2 regions of the Arthrobacter sp. efr-133-TYG-120 genome follow, and region 2 is predicted to be linked to the other one. Evidence: predicted binding sites of a transcription regulator. Region 2 holds the regulator's gene; the other holds the start of a gene.
What was found. The regulator HspR, encoded in region 2, represses chaperone genes until heat shock. The targets are predictions, from matches to a motif close to AAGTTGAGTCNNNNNGACTCAACTT.

Region 1 (3,404 bases), on a different contig from region 2:
GCCCGCGCGGGCGCGGCGGACGGCGTCGGACACGGCGGCCACGGCCTTGGACTGGCCGATCAGCCGCTTTCCGATCTCCTCTTCCATGTGCAGCAGCTTCTGGGATTCCCCCTGGAGCATGCGGCCGGCGGGGATGCCCGTCCAGGCCGAAATAACCTCCGCGATATCGTCCGCCGTGACTTCGTCCGCGACCATCAGGGCGGGCTTCGCTTCACCGCGCGCTTCCCGGGCGGATTCTTCCTTGGCTGCTGCGCTGAGCTCGCGCTCCAACGCGGGCAGTTCGCCGTAGAGAATGCGCGAGGCAGCTTCAAGGTCGCCCTCGCGCTGGAACTTTTCGGCGGCGGACCGCAATTCGTCGATCTTTGCCTTGAGGTCGCCCACGCGGTTGAGCCCGGCCTTCTCGGCTTCCCAGCGGGCGTTCAGCGCCCCCAAGGCTTCCTTCTTGTCCGCTTTGTCCGCGCGGAGCGCGGCGAGGCGTTCGATGGAGGCCGCATCCGTCTCGCGCTCAAGTGCCAATTCCTCCATGGTGAGACGGTCCACGGCACGGCGGAGCTGGTCGATTTCCTCGGGAGCCGAGTCGATTTCCATGCGTAGCCGGGACGCCGCCTCATCCACGAGGTCGATGGCCTTGTCCGGCAATTGACGGCCCGAGATGTAGCGGTTGGAGAGCGTGGCGGCGGCTACCAGGGCGGAGTCCGCGATGGCTACCTTGTGGTGGGCCTCGTAGCGTTCCTTGAGGCCGCGGAGGATGCCGATGGTGTCCTCCACGCTTGGCTCGCCCACGTAGACCTGCTGGAAGCGGCGTTCCAAGGCAGGGTCCTTCTCAACGTTCTCGCGGTACTCGTCCAGGGTGGTGGCGCCGATGAGCCGCAGCTCGCCGCGGGCCAGCATGGGCTTGAGCATGTTCCCTGCGTCCATGGCGCTTTCACCGGTGGCACCGGCGCCCACCACAGTGTGGATTTCGTCGATGAACGTAACGATCTGCCCGTTGGAGTTCTTGATCTCCTCCAGCACGGCCTTGAGCCGTTCCTCGAATTCGCCGCGGTACTTCGCGCCGGCCACCATGGATGCGAGGTCCAGCGCGATGAGGGTCTTGCCCCGCAGGCTTTCCGGGACGTCACCTGCCACCATGCGCTGGGCGAGGCCTTCGACGACGGCGGTCTTGCCGACTCCGGGTTCGCCGATCAGCACGGGGTTGTTCTTGGTGCGGCGGCTCAGGACCTGGACCACTCGGCGAATTTCGCTGTCCCGCCCGATCACGGGATCCAGCTTGCCGGAGCGCGCGACGGCGGTGAGGTCCGTGCCGTATTTCTCAAGCGCCTGGAAGGTGTTTTCCGGGTCTTGCGAGGTAACTTTCCGGTCACCGCGGACACCCGGCAAGGCGGCGAGGAGCGCTTCGTGGGAGGCGCCGGCGTCGCGCAATAGCTTCCCCACGGCGTCGCTACCGGCAGAGAGCCCCAAGAGGAGGTGCTCAGTGGACACGAAGGAATCGCCGAGTTTCTCGGCCTCGTTCTGGGCGGCCTGGATGGCCTGCATCGAAGGGCGGGAAAGCTGCGCTTGCTGCACTGAACTGCCCGACGACGACGGCAGGGCCTTGATGGCCGAACTCGCCTGGACGCTCACGGCATCCGGGTCCGCTCCAGTGGCGCGCAAAAGCGCCACCGCGACGCCCTCGCGTTGATCCATGAGGGCTTTGAGCAAGTGGGCTGGCTCCAGCTGCGGATTTCCGGCGGTGGAGGCGTTCATGGCCGCCGCGGAAAGAGCCTCCTGGCTCTTGGTGGTGAATTTGACGTCCATGGAAGAGCTCCTCTCGGGAAAGATGACTATTTCTCAAAGTTGAGTCTACTATGCTCAACTTTGGCGAAGCGTCCCTCCTGCTCCATGTTTGCCGACGGCGAAACTGCTGTCCATAGCCTTCCCCGCTTACGGTGAAAAGTCCCTCGCCGTTTGCGTTCCCTGGCCCTAGGATCAGGTGTGACCGGGTGGAACACCCCCCCGGGCGCGCATGAGAAAAAGGACACGCAATGAAGAAGTTCGTAGTTCTCTACAATGCACCACAATCGGCGGAATCGATGATGGCTGACAGCTCCCCTGAGGCAGCAGCCGAAGGCATGAAGCTGTGGATGGACTGGGCCGCGAAGGCTGGCGCTGGGCTTGCCGATCTTGGCACACCCCTCGGTGGCGGCAAAGTGGTTGGGAACTCTGGAGTATCCGATGCAGAGACCAGCGTGGGCGGTTACAGCGTCCTCCAAGCCGAAGACATGGACGGAGCGCTGAAGCTCCTCGAAGGCCACCCGCATTTCCTCATGGCCCCCGAAGCCTCGATCACCGTCTACGAAGCGCTCGACGTCCCGGGCATGTAAGGCGGCACCCGCCGTCGAAATCGTGGGTCCGGGCCGCGCGCTGCGTGCCGGAACGCAGCACTCGGCCCGCGCCCACGATCCCGGCAAAGCGCCGTACGATATGCACATGGCACCCTTCACAGTCACTCGCAATGCGCTGATCCCCGCAGCACCCGCCGACGTCTTCCCCTTCGTCAACAACTTCCACGAGTGGACCAAGTGGTCTCCGTGGGAAGCCGTGGACCCCAAGCTGAACCGGAGCTATTCCGGCAACGAATCCGGCGTCGGAGCAAAGTATGCCTGGAGCGGCAACAACAAGGCCGGCACCGGAACCATGGAAATCGTCGGCTCGGAGGAGCCCGGCAGGATCGACATCCGCCTTGAGTTCTCCAAGCCGATGAAGGCAGTCAATCCTACGGGGTTCACGTTCGTGCCCGAAGGGGACGGCACCCGCGTCACCTGGACCATGACCGGCGAGAACAAAGGCCTCGGCAAGATCTTCGCTCTGTTCATGAACATGGAGAAGATGGTGGGCGGCGACTTCGAAAAGGGTTTGACCGCTCTCTCTGCGGTAGCCACCCGGAAAAACTCCTAGTCACCTGGCGCTGGCCATGGCCGTCTTCGTTGATCCGCCGCTGTGGCCCGCGCACGGGACCGTGTTTTCCCACCTCGTCTCGGACACCTCGCTCGAGGAACTGCATGCTTTCGCCGGGGCCGCGGGGATTCCCGGGCGTGCCTTCGATGGCGACCACTACGACGTCCCGGAACGCCGCTACCAGGACCTCCTGTCCGCGGGCGCCATCCCCGTGGAGGCCCGGATTTTGGTGCGGAAACTGATCGCGAGCGGCTTGCGGATCCCGGCCCGACAACGCAGCAAGGCGCTCACCGTACCCTTGCTGGAGCGCTGGAATTCGGCTCTTCCAGGACATGAGGAGCTGGGTTTTGAGCTCCTCGAACGCTGGGGCGAGGACCATCGGAAATACCACAGCCGCACGCATTTGCTGGCGGTCCTGGAAGCCTTGGATCTCCTCACCGAACCCGGGCCGCCCGCGCGCTCAGTGA
Region 2 (3,404 bases):
CGCAGCGATACATGGGCCCCGGGAGTGGCATCGGGCCTATCGGAGCCGGGTGGCTGAGGATCGAAGATCCTTGGCCACCCGGCGGAGGGGCGGGGGCCCATGTATCGCGGAGAGCTCGGCAAGAACAGATCGAAAGGAAACGCCCTTGGCCAGCCAGGACTGGGTTGAGAAGGATTTTTACGCCATCCTTGGTGTCGCCAAGGACGCCTCTGACGCTGACATCAAGAAGGCGTACCGCAAGCTTGCGCGGAAGTACCATCCGGATACCAATTCCGGGGATGCTGCTGCGGAGAAGAAGTTCAAGGACATCTCGGAGGCCTATTCGGTGCTCTCGGATGCCGAGGAGCGCCAACAGTACGATGCCATTCGCGCCATGGGCGGGGCACGCTTCGCCCCGGGCGCAGCTCGCGGCGGCCCGGCCAATGGCGGCTTCGAGGACCTGTTCGGCGGGCTTTTCGGCGGCGGACGCCAGCCTGCCGGTGCCGGGGGCATCCCGCCCGAGTTCGCTGACCTCTTCGGCGGTGGCTTCGGCGGTGGACAGACCGGTTTCCAGCGGGCCCCGCAAAAGGGCAGCGACCGCACGGCGTCCACCTCGATTTCCTTTGCAGGCTCCATTCATGGCACCACGGTGAGCCTCCGCGAAAGCAACGGCAACGTCATCGACGTGAAGATTCCCGCGGGCATCAGGGACGGCCAGAAGGTCCGCCAGCGTGGCAAGGGCAACCCGGGCGCAGCCGGAAACGGGGACCTCATCATCACGGTGAACGTCAAGCCCCACGATTTCTTCAACCGCGACGGCGACAACATCCGGATCCATGTGCCGGTCACCTTCGCCGAGGCGGCCTTGGGTTCCAACATCCACGTGCCGACGCTTGACGGCGACACTGTCACCGTCCGCGTCCCGGCCGGCACGCCTTCCGGGCGGACGCTCCGGGTCAAAGGCCGAGGCGTCAAGACCTCGAAGGGCACCGGAGACCTGCTGGTGACGATCGACGTCTCCGTCCCGCAGAACCTCAACAAACAGGCCGAGGAAGCTGTCAAGGCGTTCGCCGCGGCCACGGCCGACGCCGATCCTCGCCACGACCTGGCCGCCAAGGCCCGCTTGTAGCGGTAGAAGACATGGGAGGGGACGTAGGCATGGGCATCGACATCAACCAGCCGATCTTCGTCATCTCCGTCGCGGCCGAACTGGCTGACATGCACCCGCAGACCCTGCGCCAGTACGACCGCCTCGGGATCGTGTCGCCGAGCCGTGCGCCGGGCAAGTCCCGGCGTTACTCCCAACGCGACATCGACCGCTTGCGCGAGGTCCAGCGGCTCTCCCACGAAGGCGTGTCCCTTGAGGGCATCAAGCGCATCCTTGAGCTCGAAAACCAGGTGGTCGCGCTGCAATTCCGCGTGGCCGAGTTGAGCGAGGAACTGCAGCGGCGGCGGAGCCCCATGGAGGCCCGCGTTTTCGCGGCGGGAGCAGCCGGCGACGTCGTCAGCCTGGCCCGCGGGCAGCGCCCCCGGGCGCGGTCCCAGGCAGTTGTGGTGTGGAGACCGCGACCGGGGGAGTAGTCCTCTAGGGCCGCGAGAGGGACGCCAGTAGCACCGGCGCCTCCTGCCCGGCCCACGTGCCCCGAAGGGCAGCCGAATCTTCCGAATCCTGGATCCCCAGATCCAGGACGCGGTTCACCTGGACGGTGAGTTCACCGGCGTCGATGCTGGTAACGCCGCCTTCGGTGATCGGCGCTGCGGGACTCAGAGCGGGGACTTCGCTGCCGGGGGTTCCACTGCCCTTGGCCTCGACGGAACTCGCCCTTGGCTCCAGCACGCCGTCCATGTCCACGAACTGTTCGGCTTCCCGCTGCCCAGTGAGGATGGCGGTGGCCAGGGCAGCGACGTAGACGGGATCGGTGCAGGCGTCGTACACCCACCTCGTGCCCAACACGGAGTGTTCCATGGTGCCGAGCAGCGAGTGCTCCGCACGGGGCAATTCCGAACCCCGGTAGCTCAGGGGAACCTGGTAGACCTTGCCGCCGTGGGAGACCAAGTGGGTTTCGAGGCCGACTTCGCCGTCCGGATCATCGAAGCGGTACGCACCGAGCAGCTCGGGCGGCGCGGAGCCATCCTTGGTAAACCACGGCTGGACGCGCAAATACCTTTCGATGAGCTCCAGTTTGCTGGGACGCAGGGTTGCTTGATGGATGATAGCCATGGGGTCCAGCCTAGTTGGCCAGCGCGGGGGCGGAGACAGACTGCGGGGTCCAGCGTAGGTGCGTGTTGCCGGCGTCGGATTCCGGCTCTTTCAAGAGGGACAGGCGGGGGCGCACCGCATCCGTGCGGGAGCTCGGCGGTTTCCGCCGGCCCGCCCGGAACTGAGGCACCCACTGCGCTCCGGGGCCCTGGTATTCCTGCTCGGCTGCGGCGTGGAGTGTCCACTGGGGGTCGAACAGGTGCGTCCGGCCAAGCGCCACGAGGTCTGCCCGTCCTGCAAGGAGGATGGAGTTGACGTCGTCGTAGCTGGAGATGGCCCCGACGGCGATGACGGCTGCTCCCGCCGGCGCGGCAACTTCCTGCCGGATGCGGTCGGCGAAAGGAGTCTGGTAGCTGCGGCCGAAAGCCGGTTGTTCTTCCTTGGCGACCTGGCCGGTGGAGACGTCGATCCCCGCGGCGCCGTGGGCCACGAATGCCCGCGCGATGTCGAGCGAGTCGTCCGAGGTGTTGCCGCCTTCGATCCAGTCCGTCGCGGAGATGCGTACCGTCACAGGCTTGCTGGCAGGCCAAGCCGCGCGGACGGCGTCGAACACTTCCAAGGGGAACCGCAGCCGGTTCTGCACGCTACCGCCGTATTCGTCCTTCCGGAGATTGGACACCGGCGAAAGGAAGGAGGAGAGCAGGTAGCCGTGCGCGGCGTGGAGCTCGAGGAGGTCGAAGCCTGCTTCATCGGCCCGACGGGCAGCTTCCACGAACTGGGCTTTGATGGCTTTCATGCCTGCAAGGTCGAGTTCCACGGGCGTCTGGTTGCCGGGACCGTACGGCAGGGCCGACGGGCCAACGGCCTGCCAGTTGCCGGATTCGAGCGGTTCGTCGATGCCTTCCCACATCAGCCGGGTGGAGCCCTTGCGTCCGGAGTGTCCGATTTGGGCCCCGATCTTGGCTGTCGAGCGAGCGTGGACGAAGTCCACGATTTCCTTCCAGCTCTCGCGCTGGCCGTCCGTGTACAGGCCGGTGCAGCCGGGGGTGATCCGCCCGCTCTCGGAAACACACACCATTTCGGTCATGACCAGTCCGGCACCGCCGAGTGCCTTGGAGCCGAGGTGGACTTTGTGGAAGTCGCCGGGGACGCCATCCACTGCGGAGTACATGTCCATGGGGGACACGACGATGCGGTTCTTGAGCTCGAGTCCGCCGATCCGGAA

Region 1: the regulator HspR is predicted to act here: its motif matches at 1,834-1,858, upstream of clpB (ATP-dependent chaperone ClpB).

What each region holds. Positions count from the first base shown of each region.
Region 1 is NZ_JARVRI010000044.1:27,966-31,369, reverse strand. Features, by position in the region: gene clpB (ATP-dependent chaperone ClpB) at 1-1,797, opposite strand, end outside; gene QRN51_RS22180 (YciI family protein) at 2,025-2,363, shown strand; gene QRN51_RS22175 (SRPBCC family protein) at 2,470-2,937, shown strand; gene QRN51_RS22170 (DUF4031 domain-containing protein) at 2,954-3,404, shown strand, end outside.
Region 2 is NZ_JARVRI010000035.1:44,986-48,389, forward strand. Features, by position in the region: gene QRN51_RS18575 (DnaJ C-terminal domain-containing protein) at 146-1,108, shown strand; gene QRN51_RS18580 (heat shock protein transcriptional repressor HspR) at 1,138-1,560, shown strand; gene QRN51_RS18585 (CG0192-related protein) at 1,565-2,200, opposite strand; gene QRN51_RS18590 (bifunctional salicylyl-CoA 5-hydroxylase/oxidoreductase) at 2,211-3,404, opposite strand, start outside.